2 regions of the Methylovulum psychrotolerans genome follow, and region 1 is predicted to be linked to the other one. Evidence: predicted binding sites of a transcription regulator. Region 1 holds the regulator's gene; the other holds the start of a gene.
What was found. The regulator HrcA, encoded in region 1, represses chaperone genes, less so after heat shock. The targets are predictions, from matches to a motif close to TNTTAGCACTCNNNNNNNNNGAGTGCTAANA.

Region 1 (7,557 bases):
TTGACGAATGCATGCCATTTAATAACATTATTTACTAATGATTTGAAAGACTCGGAATATTTAGAGTCTTTTTTTAGAGTAGATCTGTTTGCGAAGCCTTTATAATTATCTTTTTCATTTCTCCATGATAAACCTGAGACCGTTACAACAGAAAGATATTGATTTAATTCGTTATGAATAGTCGCATTAGTGGCATTGTTGATAGATAGTAATTTAACAGCAATGCCAAGGATATTAAATATGGAGATATAGGTTTGTGAATCATTATCTGTTATATTTACTCTGCTTAAGGCAAATATAGGTATCTTTCCGTTACATAATAAGTCTGTAATGATTGATTCCGCAGTAAGTTGAGCTGTAGAATCGGCAATAAGTTGAGCTCTAGAATCGCTTGTATAAGCGACGCCCCCTTTTGGTTCAGGTGGATGATCAATAAATATTTGTTTATCTAAGCCGTATCGTTTAAGACCAATTACACCACTTCCGACTGAACGAGTGTTTGATGTACTACTAGCAAGTATACCACACGCATGTCGCGCCCAATTGAGAGCATTTTCGTTACGCCCAATACTGAAATAGCTTCTAAAACGCTGTTCTTTTTGCTTGCTATCCAACTCCCTAACTAGGTTGTATAACGTAATACTACCCTGTGCTTGCAGCATATAGTCGATAGCGTAATCAGGACGGCCTTCACAATGGCTAGCAACCTCGGCAGCTAGTGCGACAAAGCAATTACGCAAGGATTCTTTACTGGGCTGAGGGCGTAGATAACAACCAGTATCGAACTCCCCATCTTCAAGCACCATTCTGAATACAGCGTCATTAAGCGCGTTTATATCGCCTGCACTTAGCGCGTTGACATCTATTTGATGGGAATGCAAGCTGCCGCGAAACATTGCACGGAAACCTTTAACGACATGCTTGGGAGAAAAAAGGCCTTTCTCCATATTTTGGGTGCAGAATTTGAGCAACTGGGTGACGGAGCGCAACGGTTGTTTGAGGAGAAACTCTCTGTATAGGCTTAAATCCCTTTCGCCTTTAATATACAGGCCTTCTTGTAGTAATTTGTCGATAATTTCATCAAGTGGCTTTGTTAAAAGATCGCTTGCACCAACAGCATATTGAACTTTATATTCATAGCTAGGACTTTTCATCAAATCCCATAAAGGTGTCAAATGGGCGCGTTGATGTAAAGGAAACAGCTTTTTTAGGTATTGGTCTTCAAGATGGTCGATTAATTTTATTTGTTCATCGCTACGGTGCTTGTCGCGCTCAAAAATGGTTTTTCCCATGTGTTCATAATAATGGTTCCGCACCAGTTGGGAATAGAGTTGCAGATCACCTGTGATTAAAACCACTAAATGGGGACTATCCAAATAACGGCGGATCATTTCAAGCACTTGCTTGCCTTTAGAGAAATTGGTATCGGCATCATCAATACTGATAATCAGAGCGTATTTGTTGAGCAACGCACAACTATCCTCGATGAGCTTTTTAAAAGTTTCAGCCAATTCCATACCGCTTTGCGCCCGCTCCAATCCCCAATTTAAAAAAGCTTCTTCATCAATTCCCTGTAATGGATTATTTTTCTCATCTAATAACTGTAAGCCCCCAGCCAGCTTTTTAAGTTGCTTGCGCCAGCCTTCGTATTTGCCTTCGTCAATTGAGAACTGTCGGCATTGGTTTTGTTTGTCAATTAGGTGTTTAAGTGCGTATAGTACAGAAAGAAAAATATGCTCGCCCGTTTCTACTTGCGTAGGGTCTATTTCTATGAGGAGAGCTAATTTACTATTATTATCGGTTGTCAGCTCTTTAGTCACCGATTTTAGAAAAGTAGTTTTCCCCGCGCCGCGTGTGCCGTCAATAAAAAAAACCGTGCCTCTGATGTCATCATCATTAAAGTCAGAAAACTCTTTTTGTCTGGTGGGATTGGCATAATATTCAACCCGTTTATTGATGGCCTCACAAATCGTTTTAAACGCTTCATGTTGAATTAGGTGGAGCTTGGTATTGTCTTTGCTGCCTGAGTCATTTCCTGTCGGCAGATTATTGGTAGTAAGATCAAGGATGATTGTTTTAGGGGTAGTAAGGTCAACGAGCATGGTCATACTGAATCCAAAATAGGGAAGGGGCGTTTATCAATCGCTAGATAGGTTAATAAGTATAGTAGTTGACGCGAAAATGTACATAAAGTATTTTTCGCCGCGCTTTTTAGGCTCTGCATGGCGATAAAATAAACTTGTCGATTAAGACCTTTGGGATTTTAGAGGCTTAAATAGTTTGGGCTATTGCCTACAGTGAACATTAGGCATAAAAAAAGGGCGGTCAATAGACCGCCCTTTTTTGTACCACCTAACGCTGAAAAATTATTTCTTTTTCTCAGGTGCTGGTTTTGCGGCTTCGGCAGGTTTTTTCTCTTCCGCAGCAGCAGGGGCTTTTTCTTCGGTCACTTCTTCAACTACGACTTCTTTGGCGACGGTTTTGCCGTCTTTGTCTTTGATTTCTTCTTCAACGACGACTTCTTCGGTAACGGGTTTGGCGGCATCAGCGGCGGCGGGTTTAGGCGCTTCGGCTGGTTTGGCTTCGTCTTTCAGCGGCATTAAGATGTCGACTTTTGCTTGTTTACGCAAGGTTTCCAACATGGCTTGGACTTTTTTGCGTTGCAGCATCGGGGTCAGTTGTTCTTTGACGGCTTCAATCGGCGGTGGGGTTTGGGCGCGTGAGTCTTCACGCAAAATAACGTGCCAGCCGAATTGGGTTTGGACAGGTTCTTTGGTGTATTTGCCTTTTTCTAAGGCGATAACCGCTTTGGAGAACGGTTCGACCATTTGGTTGGCGACAAACCAGCCTAAATCGCCGCCGTTTTGGGCTTCTTTGCCGTCTAAGGAGTTTTTGTTAGCCAGTTTGGTAAAATCGGCGCCTTTGTCCAATTCGGCGATCAGTTTTTTCGCTTCGGCTTCGGTTTTTACCAGAATGTGGCGGGCTTTGTATTCGGTGGTGTTGTTACCGCCTATTTTGCTGTCGTATTCGGCTTTGATTTCCGCGTCAGTGACAGGATTGGTTTTCATAAAGTTTTCGATTTCTGCTTGGGTCAGAATCGCTTTTTTGGCTTCTTCCAAACGGCTGATAACATCAGCGCCTTTATCCAGTTGTTTTTGTTCGGCATCTTGCACTAACAATTCGCGTTGGATCAGTTCTTCCAAGAGCTTTTCTTTAGGGAAGCTTTGGCCTTGGGCGCGTTCGGCAATTTCTTTTTCCAGATTGTCGAAGGTCGCTTTGGCGATGTATTTGCCGTTAACGACGGCAATGGCATCGGCTTTGTTGACAACAGGGGCGGCGGGGGCTGATGCGGTGCTGCTGCCTGCGGTTGGGGCTTTTTGGTCACAACCTGTGGCAATCAGGGCAGTGCTAACGATCAGCAAGGGGATAAAGGCTTGTTTCATTACGGTGTTCCTTTTTAGTTTTGTTCAGAGGGTGAGAGGGCATTAATGCCTAAGGCATGAATTTGTTGTTTCATCAGCTCGCCGAGGGCTTTATAGACCAGTTGGTGGCGTTGCACCAAGGATTTGCCCTCGAAGGCTTCGGCAACGATAGTGACATGGTAGTGCCCGCCGCCGCTTCTGGCACCAGCATGACCCGCATGGGCGGCGCTGTTGTCTAATATTTCCAGCACTTCGGGGTGGAATGCGTCGGTTAACGCGGTTTTAATAAGGTTGGTTGTCATTGGGGAAATACTTTTTTAAAGGGTTTAACGGTGACGGTGGCATATACGCCCGCGTCAAGGTAAGGGTCGCAAGCCGCCCAGTCTTGGGCGGCTTGCAGGCTGGCAAATTCGGCGACCACTAAGCTGCCGGTAAAGCCGGCTTCGCCAGGATTGTCGCTATCCACCGCCGGATGGGGGCCGGCCAAGACAAGGCGGCCTGCATCCTGCAAGGCCTGTAGCCGCGCCAGATGGGCGGGCCGTGCCGCTAGCCGCAGGCTGAGGCTGTCAGCGACATCTTCGCTGATAATGGCATATAACACTTATTCCTCCGTTTCGGGCAGGTGTTTATAAAGGTAAATCGCTAGCAGCACGAAAAACAGCACCATCATGCCGGGTACGCCAAAGGTTTTGAAGATGACCCATTCGTCGGTGCTGAAATGGAACATGACATAGACATTGATAAAACCGATGCTGGTGAAGAATATGCCACAAAGCAAATTAAGGCGTTTCCAGACCGGTTTTGGCAAGGTCAAATTAGCAGACATCATCCGCTCGACAAAAGTTTTCTCGCCGAAAATTTGGCTGCCAAAAAAAGCCAAACCGAGCACCCATTCGATGATGGATAATTTCCATTTGATGAATTGCACGTCTTGCAGATACAGCGTCGCGCCGCCCATGACCACGACCAAACCTAGGGTTATCAATTGTATGGCCGGAACGTGGCGGTAACGTAGCCAAGAATAGCTGACTTGAATGCTGGTGGCGGCCATCATCACGGCAGTGGCGACATAAATGTCATAAGTTTTATAAGCGATAAAAAATAAAAGGATGGGGACAAACTCAAGGAGTTGCTTCATAACGGTTGTTTCATAAGCGGTGTTGGCCAGGTGCGGACGGCTATCGGGAGGGTGAACAGTCACAGTGGCGGTTCAAAATATCTTCATTGTAGAAGTTTTAGCGAGGAATGTACATGTTTGAATGGCGGTTTCTGCTAGAATGTCCCTTCTTAACCGGAGGTAAATAATGACAGAAAATAGCCTTATAGAATTGGAGGCGGCGGCATTCAGACGCTTGCTCAAGCACTTACAGGATCATCCTGAAGTACAGAATATTGACCTGATGATACTTGCCGACTTTTGCCGTAATTGTTTGGCGAAATGGTATGCGGAAGCGGCGCAGGAGCAGGCTGTCGCCATTGACTATGAGCAGGCCAGGGAGTTTGTTTATGGTATGTCGTATAAGGACTGGAAAAACCAGTTCCAACAAGATGCCAGCCCCGAACAGTTGGCGGCTTATGCGCGTAAACAGGAGCAAAAATGACCAGTACCGCCCCATACCATGCGATGTTTTCAGGTGCTATCGGTAAAGATTACGAGATGTTGAAGCTGTTGTCGCCGTTAGCGGTGGAAATGAGCCGACTGGTCGGTGTGACGGTCAGTGAGTTTCCAAAACCGCCCGGGCAAACCCTGCATGTCGTCGAATTGGGCGGCGGTACGGGTATCACTACCTTGTCGATATTAGCGGCGCGGGAAGCTTTGCACGTCCTCAGTATCGATAATGAGCCGGTGATGCAAAACCAAGCCAAGCAGAATTTGCAAGTTTGGCAACAGCAAGGCAAGCTGGCGTTTTGCGGCGATGATGCCTTAACGGCTTTACAGGCCTTGCCGAATGCAAGTGTCGATGTGGTGGCTTCGGCTTATACCTTGCATAACTTCCCTAACACTTACCGCCAGCAGGTTATCGCGGAAATTTTCCGCGTTTTAGTGCCGGGCGGGCTGTTTGTGAATGGCGACCGTTACGCGCTGGATGATGTTGATTTACACACCCGCACGACCCAAGCCGAGGTCAGCGGTTATTTCCGCATTTTGGTGGCTGCTAATAAGCTGGATTTATTGGAGCATTGGATTGTGCATCTGTTCAGCGACGAATCGGCCAACCACATTATGCGCGAGACCTTGGCTTTGGAGGATTTGGCGGCGGTTGGTTTTACCAGCATCTGTTTAAGCCAGCGTTGTCAAGTCAACGCGCTGGTCACGGCACATAAGCCGCATTAGCCCCAAGCACTTGAATCCCAGTCATTCTTAAGGCCTTAAGCCCTGTTGACAAGCGTTTGATGAGCTGATATTTTCGCCCTTTGGCACTCTCTCTGTACGAGTGCTGATTTCTGTTATTTGTCGAGGTCGGTGTGGGCAAGCATACGCAATTATTAAATGAACGGTCACTGCAATTATTAAAAACCCTGGTCGAGCGCTATATCAGCGACGGCCAGCCGGTGGGTTCTAGGGCTTTGTCGAAAGACTCGGATTTAAACTTAAGCCCGGCGACTATCCGCAATGTGATGGCGGATTTGGAAGATTTGGGTTTGGTGCATTCGCCGCATACCTCCGCCGGGCGGATACCGACGGTCAGCGGCTATCGCCTGTTTGTCGATAGCCTGTTGACGGTGCAGCCGTTAAATGTCCAAGAGCTGAGCCGTCTGCAAGGGACGCTGGCGGCCCAGCATGATCCCAGCAATATGATCGGCGTGGCGTCGCGGTTGTTGGCGGACCTGACCCAAATGGCGGGTGTGGTGACCTTACCGCGTCGGGAGATTGTCTGTTTTCGGCATATCGAGTTTTTGCCTTTGTCCCATAATCGGGTGTTGGTGATTTTTGTCACTAACGAGCAGGAAGTACATAACAAAATCATTTTGACCGCCAAACACTTTAGCCCCGCCGAATTGCAGCAAGCCGCCAATTACATTAATTCCATGTACGCAGGGCGTAGTTTGAATGCGGTGCGCGAAGCCGTAATGAAAGATTTGCGCGATGACCAGGAGCGTGTCAACCAAGGCATGTTGGATGCGATTAGCATGGCGCAACAGGTGTTTAATCAGAATGAGCAAAAAGACGATTATGTGTTGGCGGGCGAAACCAATTTGATGGGTTTTTCGGAATTGGCTGACCGCGACCGCCTAAAAAACTTGTTTGATGCCTTTTATCAGAAGCAGGGCGTTATCGATTTGCTGGACCAGTGCATGAAGGCCGATGGCGTACAGATTTTTATCGGCGAAGAATCCGGTTATCAGGCTTTTGACCATTGCAGCTTGGTGACTTCCTCTTATTCCGTCAGCGATGAGGTGGTCGGGGTGTTGGGCGTGATAGGCCCGACCCGTATGGCTTACGAAAAAATCATCCCTTATGTCGATATTACCGCAAAATTATTAGGCGCAGCCTTGAATCCTAAATCGACACCCCCATTGTAGGCCTAAGCTATCTGTATTCTACGCCCTGTAGGCCGTAGTCAGGCGCGTTTTAAACGGTGTGGTGGTTTTATACGGTTAGCGAAGCCGTTCGTGCTGAGCTTGTCTAAGCCTTGTGCTGAGCTTGTCGAAGCAAAAAAAACGGCTTCGCTAACCCGTAAGCTATCCGCTACCCATGACACATACCCACTAACATCCCATAAAGGTAGAGATAATGAGTAACGAGCAGGAAATCCCGGTAACGCCAGTAGACCCTGAAATTCAGGCCGACGTACCCGCCGAGGCGGCCAGTGCAGAGGCCGCAGAAACGGTTGACGAGACTGAGATCATGGAGCCGGAATTGACCGTGGAAGGTCTGAAAAAAGACTTGGCGCAGGCGCAGCAAAAAGCCCAAGAAAATTGGGATAAGGCGTTGCGTATCCAGGCGGAAATGGAAAATCTGAAACGCCGTACCCAAAAAGATTTGGAAGATGCGCATAAATTCGCCCTGACCGGCTTTGCCAAAGAATTGTTGCCTGTGCTGGACAGTTTGGTATTAGGTCTGCAAGCGGCGACAGGCGATAGCGAGCAGGTGCAAAAATTCCGTGAAGGCAGCGAGCTGACCATCAAGCAG
Region 2 (7,557 bases), 1.2 Mb from region 1:
CGGGTGGATTTGTAGTTGCCTTATTTTTTGGCAATAAAATTCCCCAAAAAAACCTCATAAATGCTTTTAAAATACCACATCTTCATAAATATCCGCTAAACGCAACGCGGCGTGGTAATCGCCGCAAGTGATATTTAGGGTTTGTTTTTCTGTCAGTAGGCTGTGTTGCCACGCGCCTGTTTCGTCGCGCCAGAAATACTGGGCCGCCTTTTGCTGCGAATCGGCCAGCAGGTAGTAGTGTAGGCTGGGGATTTGCGCGTAGACTCGCCATTTTTCGTGGCGGTCGATGCGGGCGGTGCTTTGGGATTGCACTTCGGCGATGAAGCCAGGGTGTTCTTTGTAAAACTCGGCTTGATCGGCTTTGTTGCAGACCAGCATTACGTCCGGGTAGTAATAAAACTTCCCTTCTTCAAGGCGGCATTTCATGTCGCTGACAAATACCCCGCAACCACCGCCCCGCGCAGCAATGCGCAAGACGATGGCAATGTTTAGCGCGATACAGTTATGCTTTTCCCCCGCTCCGGCCATGGCGTAGCAATCGCCGTCAATATATTCATGTTTGCGTCCGTTTTCCGCTTCCCAGAGCAAATAATCCTGTTCAGTGATGTGTACTAACGCGCCCATGTCAGTTACTCCTATAAGTCGATTTCCAGGCCATCATAAGCCACTTCGATGCCGTGTTCCGCTAATATCTTACGCTCTTGCGAATCATCGTCCAAAATTGGGTTGGTGTTGTTGATATGTATCAATATTTTGCGTTTTTCGCCGATGCTGTCCAGCACTTCGATCATGCCGCCTTCGCCGGATTGCGGTAAGTGGCCGATTTCCCGCGCCCGTTTTTGGCTGATGCCTTGGGTGACCATTTCGTCGTTTGTCCAGAATGTGCCGTCAACCATGACGCAATCGGCGTTCTGCATGGCGGTTAGGACGTGCGGCTCGATTTCGCCCAGGCCGGGGGAGTAGAAGACTTTTTTGCCTGTGGAGATTTGCTCGATAATTACGCCGATGTTGTCGCCGTCGTGTGGGTCGTAGCGGTGCGGTGAGTAGGGCGGGGCTTTGCTTTTGAGGGCTTGGGTGTAAAAGCGCAAGTCGTCGATGCCGGGGATGGTGAAGCTACTGCCGTCTACGGGGACGGGGTGGTGGTTGACGGTGCAGTAATGCGCGAGCATGTTGAACAGGGGGAAGCCGCTGGTGAGGTCTTGTCTGACCATTTCGGTGCAGTAGACGTTTAAGGGCTTGCCTTCGCGCAGCATCAACATACCTGTGGTGTGGTCGATTTGGCTGTCGATCAGCATGATGGCTTTGATGCCCGTATCGCGGATGCCTTCTTTGGGCTGGATGGCGGGAAAGGCTTCCAGTTGGGCGCGGATGTCCGGCGAGGTGTTGAAGAGCAGCCAGTTGCGGTTGTCGGTGCTGACGGCAATGGAAGATTGGGTGCGGGCACTGCCGTTCATTTGGTTATGGCGCAGGCGGTGGCAGTTGTGGCAGTTGCAGTTCCATTGTGGGAAGCCGCCGCCAGCGGCGGAACCTAAGACTCTTATTTTCATGGTGTTTGGGTTTGGGTAAGGTTGAAGGGTAGGAGGTGGTAGTGATTAACGTAGGTTCCTGAGGGCGTTGGGGGCTTAGTAAGTGGGTGCGCCATCTTTTAACATTCGTGAATTCAACCCCACCCCAGCCCTCCCCTTCGCAGGGGAGGGAGCGAATGGCTTCCCCATCATACAGTGAAAGTCAGGGGAAAAAGCCCCTCCCCCTGGCAAGGGGAGCCCTTCGGCTTCGCTCAGGAGGGAGGGGGGTGTAGATATAACAAAATATAGGCACACCTACCTAGTGTAAGCAATGCTATCCACGATTCTCCGTGCATCCGGCATTGCGGGTAAGCTTATACAAACGGTTTATGCGTAGGATTCCGCCCCAAAAATCAGGCAAAAAAAAGGGGTTCGTGCGAACCCCTCCCTTTAACCGTTCGTTAAAAATTAACGGTTGTAGATGTACATGGTGACTTCAAAACCGAAACGCAGGTCGGTAAAGCTTGGTGTTTCCCATTTCATAATCATAACCTCCAAATAGTTTTATAGGTGTGTGCTAGCTTGATCAAGTAAGCCAATCCGAAGTATACGATGAACCCTTTTTTTTCGCAAGATGTGCTAGGGCTTTGGGCAAATATTTCGCATTTGCGTGTGCTTGCCAAGTTGTGGGGGCAGATAAATCAACTGCTCCGGGCGGTGTGTCGGGCAAGCTAAAACCATCCTGCCCGGCGGGTATTTTTTTGCCGCCAAAATAAGTGTATTATCCTGATTCACCTAAAAATAATAATAGAAATTGGTTTACTATGAGGAGTAGCTATGGGTACTGTCACAGAGTTGTTTGTTATCATGTTTATTGTTGCCGGGGCGGCGTTTGTGCCGTTGGGGTACTTCATTTATAAGTATACCCAAAGCAACGGTCAGCCATTTGGCGACACCGCGCCGCATGGCGATAGCCCGTCGGTCATTAATGACCTGGCGGAAAATGCCATCCGCTTTGTCCAAAGCCGCTTAGCGAAAAAATAGCGGTGTTTTGAGTGGGGGCTTGCCCGTCAAGCCCTCATGTCCCGACGCTCCCACAGCTGGGGCAGGCGGGGTTTTTCTTTAGGCGTAGGGTGTTGATTTCCATACTTAAGCCGTCTATCAATAATAATTTTCCTGTTAAGGGCGTACCGATGCCCATAATCAGTTTCAAGGTCTCTAAGGCTTGGATGCTGCCGATAATGCCGGTAATCGGCGCGATAACGCCATTGGTGGCGCAATTGACCAATTCTTCCCCGTCGCTCTGGTACAGGCAGTTATAGCACGGGCTGTCATTATGGCCGGGCGTGAACACCGCCACTTGCCCCTCAAAACGGATCGCCGCACCCGATACCAAGGGCGTTTGGTGCGTCACACAGGCTTTGTTAATGGCAAAACGGGTGGCGAAATTGTCGCTGCAATCGACCACCACATCGGCGGTTTTTACTTCTGCATCAAGCAGTTCGCCTGCCAAACGCTGTTTGACTGCGCGTACTTGCACATCAGGATTTAATTTATTCAGGGTTTGTTGGCTTGAAATCGTTTTATCCATCCCTATATCAGGGGTGTGATGGGCGATTTGCCGTTGCAGGTTGGATAAATCCACCACGTCATCGTCATAAATGGTCAGCGAGCCGACCCCGGCCGCCGCCAGGTACATGGCGACCGGCGAGCCTAAGCCCCCGGCACCAATGATCAATACTTGGGCGGCGAGCAGGCGTTGCTGTCCGGCGACGTCGATTTGCGGCAGCAGGATTTGGCGGCTATAGCGTAACAGTTGGTTGTCGTTCATAAGTCTGAGGTCTAGGTAGGTAAGCGTAAGATAATGCCAAAGAACTTGACACACTGCAAAAGCTCATTATCATTAGCACTCATAACCATAGAGTGCTAACAACTTTTCAACCTTTAATTTAATCTTAGGAGATATAAATGAATATACGTCCGTTACACGACAGAGTCATTGTCAAACGTGTTGAAGAAGAAACCAAAACGGCTAGCGGCATTGTATTGCCAGGCTCAGCGGCTGAAAAGCCAAGCCAAGGCGTGATTTTGGCAGTAGGCACAGGCAAACCTTTGGACAACGGCACTGTCCGCGCTTTAGACGTAAAAGTCGGCGACAAAGTATTGTTCGGCAAATATGCCGGCAACGAAGTGAAAGTTGACGGTGAAGAAGTCATCGTAATGCGTGAAGAAGACATTATGGGCGTGTTAGGTTAAGCCCCGACCCCCGTAGACCCCACAATCACACACACAACGAATTTAGGATAAAAAAAATGGCAGCAAAAGACGTATTATTTGGCGATGACGCGCGTGTCCGTATGGCGCGTGGCGTAAACATTTTAGCAAACGCAGTGAAAGTCACTTTGGGCCCTAAAGGCCGCAACGCGATCTTAGACAAAAGCTTTGGCGCACCCACTATCACGAAAGACGGTGTATCGGTTGCTAAAGAAATCGAATTGAAAGACAAATTCGAAAACATGGGCGCACAAATGGTTAAGGAAGTTTCTTCTAAGACTTCTGATGTGGCTGGCGACGGCACCACCACTGCAACCGTATTGGCACAATCTATCGTCAACGAAGGCCTGAAAGCCGTTGCCGCTGGCATGAACCCAATGGACCTGAAACGCGGTATTGACTTGGCGGTGACTAAAGTCGTTGCTGCTGTCCAAGCGTCTTCTACCCCTTGCACCGACAACAAAGCCATTGCCCAAGTCGGCACCATCTCTGCCAACTCTGACGCATCTGTCGGCGACATTATTGCCGAAGCGATGGAAAAAGTCGGTAAAGAAGGCGTAATCACTGTTGAAGAAGGTTCAGGTTTGGACAATTCTTTGGACGTGGTTGAAGGTATGCAGTTTGACCGTGGCTATTTGTCACCTTACTTCATCAACAAACAAGAAAATATGAGCGTCGAGTTAGACGATCCTATGATCTTGATCTACGACAAAAAAATCTCCAACATCCGCGAAATGTTGCCGATTCTGGAAGGCGTTGCCAAATCTGGCCGTCCTTTATTGATTGTTGCTGAAGACGTTGAAGGCGAAGCCCTGGCGACTTTGGTGGTTAACACCATGCGCGGCATTTTGAAAGTTTGCGCCGTTAAAGCCCCAGGCTTCGGCGACCGCCGTAAAGCCATGTTGGAAGACATCGCCGTTCTGACTGGCGGTACGGTCATTTCTGAAGAAGTCGGTTTGAGCTTGGAAAAAGCCGAACTTGACCAATTGGGTACTGCGAAGAAAATCCAAATCAGCAAAGAAAACACCACTATCATTGATGGTGCCGGTTCAGAAGAGCAAATCAAAGCCCGTGTTGCGCAAATCCGCGCCCAAGCTGACGATGCCACTTCTGACTACGACAAAGAAAAACTGCAAGAACGTCTGGCCAAATTGGCTGGCGGTGTTGCTGTGATTAAAGTCGGTGCCGCCACTGAAATCGAAATGAAAGAAAAGAAAGCCCGCGTTGAAGACGCGCTGCATTCAACCCGCGCTGCGGTTGAAGAAGGCGTAGTCGCTGGCGGCGGTACTGCCTTGGTGCGTGCATTGTCGGCTCTGGAAGGTTTGGAAGGTGCAAACCATGACCAAACGGTTGGCATCAACATCCTGCGCCGTGCGATGGAAGAGCCACTGCGCCAAATCGTCGCCAATGCCGGTGACGAGCCTTCTGTTGTCTTCAACGAAGTCAAGAAAGGTTCTGGCAGCTTCGGCTACAACGCCGCGACTGGCGTGTACGGCGACATGATCGAAATGGGTATCTTAGACCCTGCGAAAGTGACCCGCACCGCGCTGCAAAACGCCGCGTCTATCGCTGGCCTGATGCTGACCACCGAAGTCATGATTGCTGATGCGCCTAGCGACGAAAAAGGTGCAGGCGGTATGCCAGATATGGGCGGTATGGGCGGCATGGGCGGCATGGGCGGTATGATGTAAGCCTAGCTGTCTTAGGGTCTGTGGTTTAGGCCCTTTGCTTGCTTGAACAATAAAAAGCCCCGCTTGCAAAAATGCAAGCGGGGCTTTTTTATGCCTTAAAAATCAAAGCTTTTAAAAATGTGCGGTCAAGCCAAAGATCAATTGGTGGTTGACGGTTTCGGTGCTGATGTTGCCGCCGCCAGTTAGGCTATCATCAACGCTGACGTAGCTTAATTTATATTCGGCGAAGGCGGAGAGGTGGCTGATGATGTCGTAGTTGATACCCATCATGCCGTTGACGACTGGGCCTGCACCCCATTGGTATTCATAAGTCCACACATCTTTGATAAGCGCTTCGACATGCGGAACGCTGAAACCGGCTCCTAAGCCTGTGTACAACTGCATACGGCCTAACAGGGTGTTGTCGCGTTGGCCGCTCGGAAACCAGCGGTATTGGCCGTTGAAGGTCAGGGTGTTGACACCGTGCGACATGTTAAAGTCTTGGATGCTGTTGCTGATCGGTTCGACCCCGTGGACGGCAGAGCCGTCGGCGCGGGTGCCGTCGACTTGGGCGTTGTTGTCGTAGTTCAGGTAGTTTTTGATGTGGCTAAAGTCAATCGACACACCCCAGTTAGGTGCGCTGTCGAACCAGTAACCTAAACGCGCCCCGTAGAAAATGGGCTCTTCAAAAGAGCGGTCATCCCAACTGACATCGCTAAAGGTTAGGTTGGTTTTGCCTTGGGTCAACGTCAAATCGCCATTGTCGATGAACGATTGTCCGGCGTATAAGGAAAGGTCGATTTCGGCATTTGCTAGCGGAGCCAGTAAGAGTCCGGTTATGAGGGTGAGCAGTTTTGTTCGGAAGGACGTGCCGCTAGCAATTGCTGTGTGTTGCTTCATATTGATAGGTTTCCTGTACGGGTTTAAGACAAGCTCAAAAAAGAGTGGCGTTAGGGTTTTTGAGCGGGTAAAAAATGCTTACCTTACCATTTTTGTGCTATTTGTGGCAAAGGATTGCTGTATAAATGCACAATTCTAACGGCTTCGGTCGAGCTTTCGGTAGCTGATGGCTTCGCTGAGATGGGCGATGCCGATTTGTGGCGATCCAGCCAAATCGGCGATGGTACGCGCCAGTTTAAGGATGCGGTGGTAGGCGCGGTTAGATAGGCCAAATTTGTCCATCGCTTGCTCTAAGAGCAGGTGTCCGGCTTCCGGCAAGCCGCACACGGCGTTGACTTCTTTGGCGCTCAGTGCTGAGTTGGCTTTGCCGCTACGCGCTACCGCCAGCGTCCTCGCTTTGACGACCCGCGCCCGGATGGTGGCGCTGCTCTCTTCGCCCTGTGCCGAGCCTTTGCGTAAGATTTCGTGCGGGACTCTGGGCACTTCCAGGTGCATGTCGATACGGTCTAATAGGGGGCCGGAGATTTTGCCGCGATAGCGGGCGACCTGTTCCGAGGTGCAGTGGCAACGCCCGGAAGCATCGCCTAAGTATCCGCAAGGGCAGGGGTTCATGGCGGCGATCAGTTGGAAACGTGCCGGAAAGTCGGCTTGGCGGTTGGCGCGGGAAATGGTGATATGGCCAGTTTCTAGCGGTTCGCGTAGCACTTCCAGAACTTTACGGTCAAATTCCGGCAGTTCGTCGAGAAATAAAGTGCCGTTATGCGCGAGGGAGATTTCTCCGGGTTTCGGGTTGCTGCCACCGCCTACCAAAGCCGCCGCCGAGGCGCTGTGGTGCGGGGCGCGGAACGGTGATTTTAGCCACTGCCGGACATCAAAACCCTGTTCACTGATGGAGGCGAGGGCGGCGGTTTCTTGGGCTTGGGTTTCGGTCAACGGCGGCAAAATGGTGGGTAGGCGGGCGGCGATCATGGATTTGCCGGTTCCGGGTGGCCCTAGCATCAGTAGGTTATGCGCCCCGGCGGCGGCAATTTCAAAAGCGCGTTTGACGTGGTACTGGCCGTGGACATCGGCAAAATCCAGTTCGGTGGCGGTTTCGGCATTGGGGTCGGGCTGGTGGCCTAGTAGGGGGATGGGGGTTTGGCCGTTTAAATGCGCACAGATTTCCAGCAAATGCCCGACCGGGATAATTTCTATGCCAGTGACTAGGG

Region 2: groES (co-chaperone GroES) is a predicted target of HrcA. The motif match lies at 3,407-3,437, and genes of this name have one in related genera.

The regions. Positions count from the first base shown of each region.
Region 1 is NZ_CP022129.1:1,653,965-1,661,521, forward strand. It holds gene CEK71_RS07500 (P-loop NTPase fold protein) at 1-2,108, opposite strand, end outside; gene CEK71_RS07505 (peptidylprolyl isomerase) at 2,367-3,443, opposite strand; gene CEK71_RS07510 (BolA family protein) at 3,458-3,724, opposite strand; gene CEK71_RS07515 (YciI family protein) at 3,721-4,023, opposite strand; gene CEK71_RS07520 (septation protein A) at 4,024-4,560, opposite strand; gene CEK71_RS07525 (DUF1244 domain-containing protein) at 4,727-5,023, shown strand; gene CEK71_RS07530 (class I SAM-dependent methyltransferase) at 5,020-5,757, shown strand; gene hrcA (heat-inducible transcriptional repressor HrcA) at 5,889-6,947, shown strand; gene grpE (nucleotide exchange factor GrpE) at 7,159-7,557, shown strand, end outside.
Region 2 is NZ_CP022129.1:467,312-474,868, forward strand. It holds gene CEK71_RS01895 (Uma2 family endonuclease) at 67-624, opposite strand; gene pqqB (pyrroloquinoline quinone biosynthesis protein PqqB) at 636-1,547, opposite strand; gene pqqA (pyrroloquinoline quinone precursor peptide PqqA) at 1,974-2,048, opposite strand; gene CEK71_RS01910 (hypothetical protein) at 2,343-2,549, shown strand; gene CEK71_RS01915 (HesA/MoeB/ThiF family protein) at 2,584-3,336, opposite strand; gene groES (co-chaperone GroES) at 3,474-3,761, shown strand; gene groL (chaperonin GroEL) at 3,818-5,470, shown strand; gene CEK71_RS01930 (hypothetical protein) at 5,582-6,349, opposite strand; gene CEK71_RS01935 (YifB family Mg chelatase-like AAA ATPase) at 6,485-7,557, opposite strand, start outside.